DNA from 3 places in the Paenisporosarcina sp. P4_B8 genome. Region 3 is predicted to be linked to each of the others. Evidence: predicted binding sites of a transcription regulator. Region 3 holds the regulator's gene; each other region holds the start of a gene.
The links. The regulator Rex, encoded in region 3, represses fermentation and respiration genes when NADH is low (regulators of the CRP and FNR family bind a similar motif). The targets are predictions, from matches to a motif close to TTGTGAAATATTTCACAA.
Positions count from the first base shown of each region.

Region 1: the regulator Rex is predicted to act here: its motif matches at 2,826-2,843, upstream of AC1DSK_RS07305 (cytochrome ubiquinol oxidase subunit I).
Region 2: the regulator Rex is predicted to act here: its motif matches at 2,086-2,103, upstream of AC1DSK_RS01545 (AtpZ/AtpI family protein).

Region 1 is NZ_JBFUHX010000006.1:3,084-7,375, reverse strand. It holds gene AC1DSK_RS07320 (GNAT family N-acetyltransferase) at 1-48, shown strand, start outside; gene cydS (cytochrome bd oxidase small subunit CydS family protein) at 134-241, opposite strand; gene AC1DSK_RS07310 (cytochrome d ubiquinol oxidase subunit II) at 256-1,281, opposite strand; gene AC1DSK_RS07305 (cytochrome ubiquinol oxidase subunit I) at 1,278-2,624, opposite strand; gene AC1DSK_RS07300 (NUDIX hydrolase) at 2,914-3,375, shown strand; gene AC1DSK_RS07295 (diacylglycerol kinase) at 3,510-4,292, opposite strand, start outside.
Region 2 is NZ_JBFUHX010000001.1:310,620-314,911, reverse strand. It holds gene atpF (F0F1 ATP synthase subunit B) at 1-333, opposite strand, end outside; gene atpE (F0F1 ATP synthase subunit C) at 484-708, opposite strand; gene atpB (F0F1 ATP synthase subunit A) at 768-1,478, opposite strand; gene AC1DSK_RS01545 (AtpZ/AtpI family protein) at 1,719-1,931, opposite strand; gene wecB (non-hydrolyzing UDP-N-acetylglucosamine 2-epimerase) at 2,406-3,521, opposite strand; gene upp (uracil phosphoribosyltransferase) at 3,541-4,170, opposite strand.
Region 3 is NZ_JBFUHX010000019.1:5,549-9,840, forward strand. It holds gene AC1DSK_RS14880 (ABC-F family ATP-binding cassette domain-containing protein) at 267-2,198, opposite strand; gene AC1DSK_RS14885 (redox-sensing transcriptional repressor Rex) at 2,323-2,979, shown strand; gene tatA (twin-arginine translocase TatA/TatE family subunit) at 3,043-3,237, shown strand; gene tatC (twin-arginine translocase subunit TatC) at 3,259-4,038, shown strand; gene AC1DSK_RS14900 (lysostaphin resistance A-like protein) at 4,071-4,292, opposite strand, start outside.

The DNA of each region.
Region 1 (4,292 bases), on a different contig from region 3:
AGATTTAAACCTACAGGTGAAATTGAAGAAGGTCATCATCGAACCTAAACGTAAAACAGGTTTTGGTTTCAACTATTTAACCAGAATAAAAAAACGCTTGGATATTCAATCATATCCAAGCGTTTTCATTTACCTATTCTTTTTTTCGTAATGGTCCGTCTTTTGGGGCAAACCAAAATGCTGTGATGATGGCACCGATGAGGACGATGAATGGTGCGTAAAAAATCATAAAATCCGTCATATGATTGGCCTCCTTTAGGCGTGGTTATCTTTATTCCCACGAACGTAGTCTTTATTGAACAGGAACAACTTCAACAATAAATACAAGGATGGAAGCAATAATCCAAGTCCCGCAATGAAAGCAACAATCAAGGCGATGGCCATCGCTTCGTTCGTGAAACTATCGTAAATCGTCAAATAAGGATATAACAGGTACGGATAATGTGAAATCCCATAGCCGAAGAATGCCAAGGCAAACTGCCCAGTCAACAAACCGAACGCCAAGCCATAATTTTTACGTTTCAAAATCAGCCATACCGTTCCGACAAACATCAGGAATGAGATACCAAACACCCACCATAAATCAAGAATGCGCGCATAGTGTTCCGGATTATGTCCGCGAAGCTCGAAGATGATTCCACCTGCTGTGATAATCGTTGGCAATGCCCAAATGAGCGAATACTTACGAAGCAATTCAGTTGCCGATCGGTCACCTGCTTTATTGGCATACCAAGTCAGGAAGACAGCAGAAATATAAAGCAGTGCCGCGATGCTCAATACAACAATGCTCCAGGTCAACGGACTCGTAAAGAGCTTCCAGTAATCCAAGACGGGATGGTCATTTACCATCGAGATGAATCCGCCTTCGGAAATCGTCAAAACGATCGAAAGTGATGCTGGGATAAACAAACCGGATAACCCGTACATGAAGGTATATCCTTTATGCCCATATGAGCCATACATCGCAAATGCGTAATAGGATCCGCGGATTGCAAGCAGGATGATCGCGATGCTTGCAGGAACCAATAACGTCGTCCCATAGTAGAATGCAGTTTTAGGGAAGAAACCGATAATCCCGACGAAGAAGAAAACGAGAAATACATTTGTTACTTCCCATACAGGTGAGAGGTAGCGCTCAATAATGTTCGTCAGGATATGGTCACGCCTAGTCAGTGTGTTATATGCATTGAAGAAACCTGCACCAAAGTCGATGGATCCGATTATCAAGTAGCCAAACAGGAAAATCCATAAGACAGAAAGTCCGACTATTTCGAGCGTCATACGAAGTCACCGCCTTTTTCTTTGCGTCTATCCTCAATTTCTTGCTCCACTGGATTCTTCTTGAACATGCGTCGGAGAATGACGACACTACCTACTCCAAGAATCAGATATAGACCGGCAAATAGCACCAGCATTAAATCCACTTGGCCACTGGTCGTAGCCGCATCCTCCACTCGCATGATGTTTCGCAAAATCCAAGGCTGACGGCCTACTTCTGCGAGCCACCAACCGAATTCAATTGCCAGTACTGCTAACGGTCCGCTCGCAACAAGCAGCCATCTGAACCATTTCGTCTGTACAATCGACCACTTTCTCCATACCGCGAATACATAGACGGCAGAAAGGAAAGCTAGCCACATGCCGATAGTCACCATCATGTCAAATAAGTAATGAATGTACAGTGGTGGTTCTACATCATCAGGCACTTGATCAAGTCCCTTAACTTCAGAGAATGGGTCGCCATGGGCAAGAATACTCAGCACATATGGAATTTTGATGGCATACTTAACTTCCCCATCGTCCAGAACGCCGTACATGACTAACGAAGCATTTTCTTCCGTCTCAAAATGCCATTCCGCAGCAGCGAGTTTTTCAGGCTGGTACTCCGCCAAATATTTCCCGGAGAAGTCCCCGATAATCGCCGATGCAATAGAGAAGATAAGGCCGAGCTTCAATGTCAAAAACAAGGCTTTTTTATGGTACACATGATTGGAGCCTCTCAATAATCGGTAAGCAGCAATCGAAGCAAGCACAAATGCTGCCGTCATGTAGGCTGTCACAACAACATGCGCCACTTTAGTAGGCATTGCAGGGTTGAACATGGCCAGCAGAGGATTGATGTTAATCAATTCCCCATCTACCAAGTCAAATCCTTGAGGAGCATTCATGAATGCATTCACAATCGTAATAAATACCGCTGAAAATGATGCCCCGACTGCAACCGGAATCAGTAATAATAAATGTTTCTTTTGATTTTCAAATCGATCCCATGTATATAAATAAATCCCTAAAAATATGGCTTCAAAGAAAAACGCGAACGTTTCCATGAATAATGGCAAAGCTATCACATTACCTGCCAGCTCCATAAAGTTCGGCCATAGTAATGAAAGTTGGAGACCAATGGCCGTCCCTGTGACTACGCCCACTGCAACTGTGATGACGAAACCACGTGCCCAACGTCTTGCGAGAAGAATGTAATGTTCATCATTTTTCTTGATTCCCACCCACTGGGCGATCATAATCATGAGCGGAATACCTACCCCAATGGTGGCATAGATAATATGAAACGATAGCGTAAGTTCAGTTAATATCCTACTAAAAAATACTGCTTCTTCATTCCCCACTTGAATCCCCTCCTATTAACTTCAGAAAATCCTACCTATTATCGACAACATCATAATGGTTGCCACAATAAACGCAAGCCACATCAACTTTTTCTCTTGTTTTTTATACATGTCGTCACCTTCCTTACTTTCTATCATACCCCAATTAGAGCCGTTCAAAATCACGGGATGTATCGATTTTGTCACGTCCCTGTGAAGGAAATGTGAAAACTATCACATATTGATATTGCGAAAGTTCTGAGCATTTTGTATTCTAAGTAAATCATACTTAATTTTCGAGGTGAATGCGATGAAAACGAAGCGTAAAGTGTTGGCGTACATAACAAAAGGCCTGGCACCCAATTTGGAATTACTTGTTTTCGAGCACAAAGAACATCCGGAAGCAGGCTTGCAAGTTCCAGCCGGAACAATCGAAGAAGACGAGCAACTAATTGATGCATTGTACCGGGAAATTAATGAAGAAACAGGTATCACGCGTGACAATCTGTCCTTTATTGGAAAAATCCACAAGTATAACTATTATCCGAATGGAAAAGACACAGTACATGAACGTAATTTTTTTCATCTGGATTATGCAGGTGACCAACAAAATTGGGAGCACCTTGTGGTTTGTGATGGACTAGATAACGGCCTTACATTCCAGTTCCGTTGGGAGCCACTCGGAACGTTGCCAAAACTTGCAGGTGCACAGGATGTTGCAGTTGAGATGCTAAGTCTGAGAAGAAAGAGACATGAGGAATCGACCGATTGAAGTAAAAGGAGAGATAATCCATACATTGATGATTGATGGAAAACCGGTAAATGAATACTTTCTTTACAAGTTACTATAAAAAGAACAAAGAGCATTTCCTGGTCTTCCAGGAAATGCTCTACAAATTAATTTAATTATGGACGGTCTTGTTCACGAATGTCGTTGATAGGAACAAACACTTCAATATGACGATATAAATTTTCAAATACCGCTGGTGCATTCCCACCGTATTCACCGTCTAAATTTAGTTGGACATGATCGTCTGCTGATACAGTGATATGTTTGGCTTTTTTATAAACAACATGAGGATCTTCCAAATGCTCACCACGTATTGCAAGGGTTGCCAATCGAATAAACTCGGCAATGTTACACTTTCTCAAAATGAGTAACGTAAATAGGCCATCATTGACGCTCGAGTCGGGAGCAAGTTTTTCAAATCCACCTACTGAATTTGTCAGGCCCACAAGAAACATCATCGCTTCGTCATCAAACACTTCCCCATCGTATTCTATCCTTACTTGGGAAGCGCGAATAGACGGCAGCATTTCAATTCCTTTTAAATAATATGCGAGTTGACCAAGTACAGTTTTCAACTTACTCGGTACGTCATACGTTAACTCAGTTATTTTCCCGCCGCCCGCGATATTAATAAAATAGCGATCATTGACAACGCCAACATCAACGGGAATTGTATCATTCGCCAAAATAATGTTCACTGCCTTATCAATATCTCGAGGAATTCGAAGTGCGCGCGCAAAGTCATTAGTCGTTCCCATTGGGATTAGGCCAACTTTCGGGCGCTTTTCAAATTTACTGATTCCGGCCACTACTTCATTTAACGTGCCGTCCCCACCAGCTGCAATCACCAGGTCAAATCCTCGCTCGACTGCATAATTAGCGGCTCCAACAGCGTCACC
Region 2 (4,292 bases), on a different contig from region 3:
TGCAGTTGTGATGATTTCTTCACGTTGTGCATCGCCTTGTTGCTTCGCGTTTTCAACAATCGCTTGTGCTTCTGTGCGTGCTTCTTTTAATAAGGCACGTTGTTCTTCAAGTAATTGATGTGATTCTTGGCGGCTTTTTTCAGCTGCTTCGATTTCACTAACAATTAACTCTTCACGTTGCTTCATTACTCCCATCAACGGACCCCATGCGAATTTCTTCAATAGGACCATTAAAAGGATGAAAACGATTAAAGTAGCAAAAATGTCACCAGTGTTAAGTGCTTTTACAGCATGTTCTGTAGTGGCATTTAGGACGAGGTAATCCAAAAACACGATTGTTTCACTCCCTTCAAGAGCTTCAAGTCTTTATCTGAATCTAAACAGATGGATTTTCTATGTTTAAAAACGACCAATATTCATAAGAGAATGACGAAGAATCGTCAAAGATCAACTTCGCCATTACCATTTGTGAGTATATATATATTATTTATTTAAAACGATGAACGCGATAACTACTGCGATGATAGGAAGGGCTTCTACTAATGCAACCCCGATGTACATTGTTGTTTGTAATAATCCACGTGCTTCAGGTTGGCGAGCCATACCTTCGATTGTTTTTGATACGATTAATCCGTTACCGATACCTGCTCCTAGAGCTCCTAAACCGATTGCGATTGCTGCTGCTAATACTCCAATTGAACCTTCCATGTGTGTGTTGCCTCCTTGAAATTTGTTTTTTCTTTGTTCAAGTATTGAACAAGTTATACTTAATGATCATGACTCACTTTGTGAGACATATAAACCATTGTTAAAATGACGAAGATGAACGATTGAATCGTTCCGACGAAAATCGAGAAACCTTGCCAAGCTAATGTTGGAATCAATGCTCCTGCAAAACCAAAAATACTTGCGCCACCAATACCTGCTAGTAACCCTAGCAATACTTCCCCTGCATAAATGTTCCCGTAAAGTCGAAGACCAAGTGTCACCGTATTGGCGAACTCTTCTACAATCTTAAGGGGCAGAAGGAACGGTAGAGGTTTTAAGAAATCTTTTCCGTACTCGGAAAGACCTTTTAACTTGATGCCATAGTAATGAGTTAATATCATGACCATAACCGCTAACGTCATCGTTACGATTGGATCTGCGGTTGGAGATTTCCACCACAATTCACCATTGATAACGATTGAAAATGGTAGACCTAACATGTTCGCTACAAAGATGAACATGATAAGAGTAATACCTAGAACATGGAATCGTCCACCTGTATTCCAGTCCATATTGCTTTTGATAATCCCTTTTACGAAGTCCATTAACCACTCCATAAAATTTTGCATACCAGTTGGCTTTAAACTTAAGTTCCGAGTAGAAACTACTGCGATTAATAGAACGATAAGTGCCGTTACTGTTAGCATCATAACGTTTGATAGGTTGAACGTAAGCCCAAGCCATACCACCGTCGGGTTCTCATGATGCACGTGCATTCACCTCTCTTTCACAATTCGGTATAGAGTTTTTCATGTATATAATCCTGTCCACTATTAATAGAAGACAATCGAGATTACTAAATTCATGCTTCTTCCTGATTTCGACATTCTTCATGTCAAACCGAAAGAAATTGTTGCAAAGGGTGTTTAAACGGAAAGTTGTTTCTATGTATGGTCTTACTGTTGAAACTGTTATATGAGTTTCTTCCTATACATAAATAACGGTCTAAATCATGATTCACTCTTTCGAATGGTCAAGATCATGGCTGTTACACCGACTGCAAGGCCAATGAACAGAAAAAGCACTAAAAATATCGGGGTGGTGTCTATTTTGTCATCGAGCCACATTCCAGTGAAAACTCCTATTAAAATAGAACCAACAAGTTGTGAGAGAATAGCTGAATAAAGGGCCATTTCTTGTAAAGGACGTCTCGTTTGACGCATGGTGATCCTCACGTTTTTGCATGACTTTGTAAAAATCGCGAATCTGATAGAAAGCAGATACGACAAGGTTTCAACGTGAATTATACACATGAAAGCCCTCTCATTCATACCCTTTGTAAGCATACAATAGGGGTAAAATGATGTCAATTGATTCCCGTGAAAAACTTCACAAAGTCGCCTCAATCGACATATTGTCGACAAATTTGCAAACAGCAGGCTGAGTTGTTATGAAATAACTCTATTTTGGTGCTGGTGCAGATTGGTTAGTAGTGGTTATCTCGAGGTTATCTCGTATTCGAAGAAGGTTATCTGCATTTTGTGTGGTGATATCTTCAATTCGAGTAGCGTTATCTAGATTTCACCTACGTTTATCTAGAATTCGGACAACTATATCTAAAATTCACGTTTTCGGATTCAATTCCCTAACAATGTCATAGTGAAAGGGACTGCCGAGGCTGTCCCTTTTCCTTTTTGCTACTTATTTAAATAGACTTTCAGCGCTTCAACGATTCGACTTGATGCTTCACCGTCACCATACGGGTTGGATGCATGAGACATTGATGCATAAGCTTCTTCGTTCGTAAGCAATTCTTTTGCTAAACCATAAATTGTTTCTTCGTCCGTACCCGCTAGCTTCAATGTTCCTGCCGCGATTCCTTCTGGACGTTCAGTCGTATCGCGCAATACAAGAACCGGTTTCCCTAAAGAAGGTGCTTCTTCCTGCACGCCGCCTGAATCAGTCAATATAATGAAAGAACGTGCTGCGAAGTTATGGAAATCGAGTACTTCTAGAGGCTCGATCAAGTGAATACGTGGATCATTTCCAAGGACTTCATTTGCTACTTCACGTACAGCAGGGTTCATATGAACTGGGTAGACAACTTGTACGTCGTCATGTTCTTCAATCAAACGTTTGATTGCACGGAACATGTTGCGCATCGGTTCACCCAAGTTTTCACGACGGTGTGCCGTCAATAAAATCATGCGGTCTGAGCCGATTTGTTCCAGTACAGGATGCGAGTACTCTTCGCGAACCGTTGTTTTCAACGCGTCAATCGCCGTGTTGCCTGTTACGACAATGCGATCTTCCGGTTTGTTTTCACGGCGAAGGTTATCTGCAGATACTTCCGTCGGTGAGAAATGAAGGTCTGCCATAACACCAGTTAATTGGCGGTTCATTTCCTCAGGGTATGGTGAGTATTTATTAAATGTACGAAGTCCCGCTTCTACGTGACCAACTGCGATTTGGTTATAGAAAGCTGCTAAGCTTGCAATGAAAGTCGTTGTCGTATCGCCATGTACCAAGACGATGTCCGGCTTCGCTTCTTTCATGACTGCATCCAATCCTTCAAGTCCACGTGTTGTCACGTCGATTAAAGTTTGTCGGTCTTTCATAATGTTCAAATCGAAGTCGGGTGTGATGCCGAATGTGTCCAATACTTGGTCAAGCATTTGGCGATGTTGCGCCGTTACCGTCACGATGGATTCGATTTCGTCTGTATGTTTTTCTAGTTCCAATACGAGTGGTGCCATTTTAATTGCTTCTGGGCGTGTCCCAAAAATCGTCATGACTTTCCATTTTTTCGTCAAGGTCAAAGCACTTCCTTACTTATTTTGTTCCGAACAAACGGTCACCTGCATCGCCAAGTCCTGGCACGATGTAACCGTGGTCGTCCAATTTTTCGTCAAGGGCAGCAATGTAGATATCAACATCAGGGTGCGCTTGTTGAAGAACCTCTACACCTTCTGGAGCAGCGATTAAGCACATAAATTTAATGCTTTTTGCACCGCGGTTTTTCAAAGCATTGATTGCAACAAGTGCAGATCCACCCGTTGCAAGCATTGGGTCAACTAATATAAAATCACGCTCTTCAACGTCCGCTGGGAGCTTCACATAATATTCGATAGGCTGTAAAGTTTCTGGATCACGGTATAAGCCAATGTGTCCGACTTTAGCCGCTGGGATTAATGTTAAAATACCGTCTACCATACCGATACCGGCACGCAAAATTGGCACGATGCCTAATTTTTTACCAGATAAAACTTTTGCTTTAGCTGTTGTTACTGGAGTTTCTACTTCAACATCATCAAGAGGCATATCGCGTGTAATTTCAAAAGCCATCAATGTTGCTACTTCATCTACCAATTCGCGAAATTCTTTCGTACCCGTCTTCTTGTCACGGATGTATGTTAATTTATGTTGGATCAATGGATGATCAAATACGTATACTTTTCCCATTTTGTCCTCTCCTTTACGTTCAAACTTTATCTATTATAGCAGAAAAAAACGGTTACGCTCGACTCCCTTCATATTTACATTTTTAAGAAAGTTTCGTTTATATGACAAGATGATTGATTGAA
Region 3 (4,292 bases):
AACATCTGTACTTATGCACATTTTGTGGACAACTTGTGTATAAGTGACTGGAATTCAATATATAGTGGTACGATTTACATTGAAGTATGTGTATAAAAACTTTTTTCCCTGTGGATAGTGTGCATAAGTCTGTTGATAGATTGATATATCAGCCTTTTGCATGTGAATAAATTTGTGGAAAGAAAAATGTCGAAATTTGTACTTGACCCATATATATGGGTCTTAAATAGTAAGGAAATACCGCATGTTTTGACATGCGGTAACAGTTAATATGATTCTAACTCTTCTTCTAATTCAACCCATTCTGTCATGAATGTTTCTTGTTCTTCTTTATAAGCATCTAGCTCTGTTTGAAGGGTCATTAATTGCGTATGATCTTGGAAAATGGCTGGGTCACATAATTTTTCTTCCACAGCATTAATTTGTTCCTCAATTGTTTGTAATTGAGTTTCAAGTTCTTCCAAGCGTCTTGTGATTTGTCGTTCCCGTTTCTTTGCCTCTTTATCGATGGTAGAAGTGGATTGCTTCGCCGTTGCAGCTTCTATTGCTTTAGGACCTGCTTGCTCAGCTCGAATTTCTTCTAACTCTTTTTTCTTTTCGACATAGTAATCGTAATCACCTAAATATTCAAAGGCACCATCACTTGATAACTCAATCACTTTCGTGGCAATCCGGTTAATAAAGTAGCGGTCATGTGATACGAATAGGATCGTACCGGGATAATCGATTAAGGCATTCTCCAGTACTTCTTTGCTATCAAGATCCAAATGGTTAGTTGGCTCATCGAGAATCAAGGTGTTGGCTTTCAGCATCATCAGTTTCGCCAAAGCAACACGCGCTTTTTCACCGCCTGATAATGAAGAAATCGATTTAGTCACATCATCACCACTGAACAGGAATCGTCCTAACACATTCCGGACATCTTTCTCATTCATTAATGGCCATTCGTCCCACAATTCTCTCAGTACGGAGCGAGTTCCCGTCAATTTTGCCTGTTCCTGGTCATAGTAACCGAATTGAACATTGGTCCCGTAATGTATGGATCCATCAATCGGTGGGATATCCTTAACCACCGTTTTCAGTAAAGTGGATTTCCCGACACCGTTCGGTCCGACCAGGGCGATGCGGTCTTCACGGAATACACGGAGATTGACGTCCTGAGAGACAGGTTTCCCAGAATAACCGACTGTTACATCCTGCACTTTCAAGACGTCATTGCCACTTTGACGGTCAATAGAAAATCCGAAATTCGCAGATTTTTCATCCCCGTCCGGCGAATCCATCCAATCCGTTTTCTCCAATACTTTGCGACGCGACTGTGACATCTTAGTCGTGGAAGCCCGTGCAAGGTTACGTTGAACAAAATCTTCAAGTTTAGCTTTTTCCTCTTGTTGCTTATCAAATGTTTTCATATCGCGTTCGTACGTCTTGGCCTTTTCATCCAAGTAAGCACTATAATTACCTACAAAACGTTTCACTTTGTGACGGGAAACTTCATATACAAAGTTCACGACTTGATCAAGGAAGTAACGGTCATGCGAAACGATAAGTATCGCACCAGGATATCCTTGAAGATAACGCTCCAGCCAACTGAGCGTATCGATGTCCAAATGGTTCGTCGGCTCATCAAGAATCAGTAAATCTGGCTTTGTTAATAATAATTTAGCCAATGCCAGTCGAGTTTTTTGACCACCCGATAGCGATTGAATTGGTTTTGTGTATTCTTCAGGGAAGAATTGCATTCCGTGAAGGACGGAACGGGTATCCGCTTCATACTGATAGCCACCGGAGTCTTTGAATGCCACTTGTTTATTGTCATAGTCAGACATGATACGCGCATAAGACTCAGCGTTTTCATATACTTCGGGATTCGCCATTTGCTGTTCCAGGGAACGCAATTCTCTTTCAGCAGCCCGGTGATGCTCAAAAATGGTCATCATTTCGTCCCAAATGGATAAGTCGGAGTCAATGCCTGCATGTTGTTCCATATAACCGACTTTTGTGCCTTTAGGAATGATGATTTCTCCAGAGTCATACGACATTTCACCTGCAATGATTTTCAGGAGTGTCGACTTTCCGGCACCGTTTCGTCCGACTAAAGCCACACGGTCACGATGGTTGATTTCAAGTTTGACACCGCTTAATATTTCATCGACGACAAACGATTTATATAATTGATTCACTTGTAAGACAATCATGAATTCCACCTCAGTTCTCACTTAGTTTAATGGATGCCAGGAACTCATGCAACGACTGAACTTTACTTCTCTCATCTACTCATGTAAGATGAAAGCGATTTCGCTTGAATGCAGGAGGAACGGCATGAAACAAGAACCGCTTAAAATTCCACAAGCTACAACTAAAAGATTACCTCTCTATTACCGATTCATCCAAAACTTCTCGAACGCAGGGAAGAAAAGGGTATCTTCACAGGAACTGAGTGAAGCGATGAAAATAGATTCAGCAACTATTCGCCGGGACTTTTCACATTTTGGTGCGTTAGGCAAAAAAGGTTACGGTTATGATGTGCCAAATCTGTTGGCATTTTTCCGTCAAACACTCGATCAGGATGAAGAAACGAATGTCGCATTAATAGGTGTAGGTAGTTTAGGGACGGCATTTCTGAAATACAACTTCCATAAAAATCATAACACCCGAATTGTAGTGGCATTTGATACAAGTGCAACGGAAGATGGGATGATGCTTAGTGACATCCCGATCTTCGAGCCAAGCAAGCTAGAAGAAAAAATACAGGAATACGGAATCGAACTCGTGATTTTAACCGTGCCTTCAAGAGCAGCGCAGGAAGTAACGGACCGATTAACGAAAACATCCGTAAAAGGGATTTTGAACTTCACGCCGATTCGTCTGACTGTCCCTGATACGATACGTGTTCATACCATTGATTTGTCAGTAGAGCTGCAAACACTGATTTACTTCATTAAACAGGATGAAGAAACGTTCACACATAATTCATAGAAGCAAATAGCAAACTAAGCAAAAATGCGTTAAAATAAATATAGACACGAGGAGGTGCCTATCATGCCTACAGGTCCATTGAGTATTTTATTGATTGTGGTAGTGGCTTTACTTGTATTCGGTCCGAAAAAGCTTCCTGAACTGGGACGAGCATTCGGCAGTTCGCTTCGCGAATTCAAAAATGCAACAAGAGGTCTAGTCGATGACGACGAAGATGACGATCATAATAAGAAGAAAAAGATAGAAGAAGATAAGTAAGTACGTTAGGGTGTTTTTCTGATGGAAGAAAGAGACATGACTACAGTTGAACATATTATTGAATTAAGAAAACGACTGATGATAATCGTCGTTTTCTTTGTTATAGCAGTGATCATCAGCTATTTCCTGGCTGGCCCACTGATAGAATTTTTGCAGGTAAGTGAAGAAGCACGCAACATAACATTGAATGCATTTAAAATTACGGATCCATTTAAAATATTAATTTCCGTAATGATGGTTTTGGCAATAGTCATGACATCCCCACTCATTTTATATCAAATTTGGGCATTCATTTCTCCAGGACTCTATCAAAAAGAGCGAACGGCAACTCTTAGCTACATTCCGTTTATCTTTTTGTTATTTATAGCAGGGGTTTCATTTTCCTACTATGTCGTATTCCCATTTGTCATCCATTTCATGGCTGACTTATCAGCTGATCTGAACATTGTACAGACAATCGGGATCAATGAATACTTCGAATTCCTGTTTCAATTGACCATTCCATTCGGTTTTGTTTTCCAAATGCCGGTTATCTTGCTGTTCCTGACACGATTAGGGATTTTGACACCGATGATGCTGACCAAGTATCGCAAGTATATTTACCTTGTGCTTGTGGTGGTTGCGGATATTTTAACGCCACCAGATATTATGTCGCACGTTTTGGTTACACTTCCTCTCATCGTGCTGTTTGAATTCAGCATTGTCATAGCCAAAATAGGCTATCGCAAATATATAAAGGCAGAAGCTCTTCAAAAAATCGAAGAAGCGAAACGCCAAAATGAAAGCCTTCCACCTCTATAATGGTGGAAGGCTTTTTGCTTTTAGTGCTTTTCTTATTGTGAATTGGATAGTGATTCTAAATACTTTTGATAGCGTTCAATGTTCTCCATATTTAATTGAATCAATACGACAAACCCATTCAACAGCATATGGGAGATGATCGAAGTCAAAATTCGTCTAGTTTTATAGTATAAAAATGCGAATATAAATCCTGACACGGCATAGAGTAAAAGGTGTGTGAAATCAAAATGGATAATCGCAAATACGATGGCACT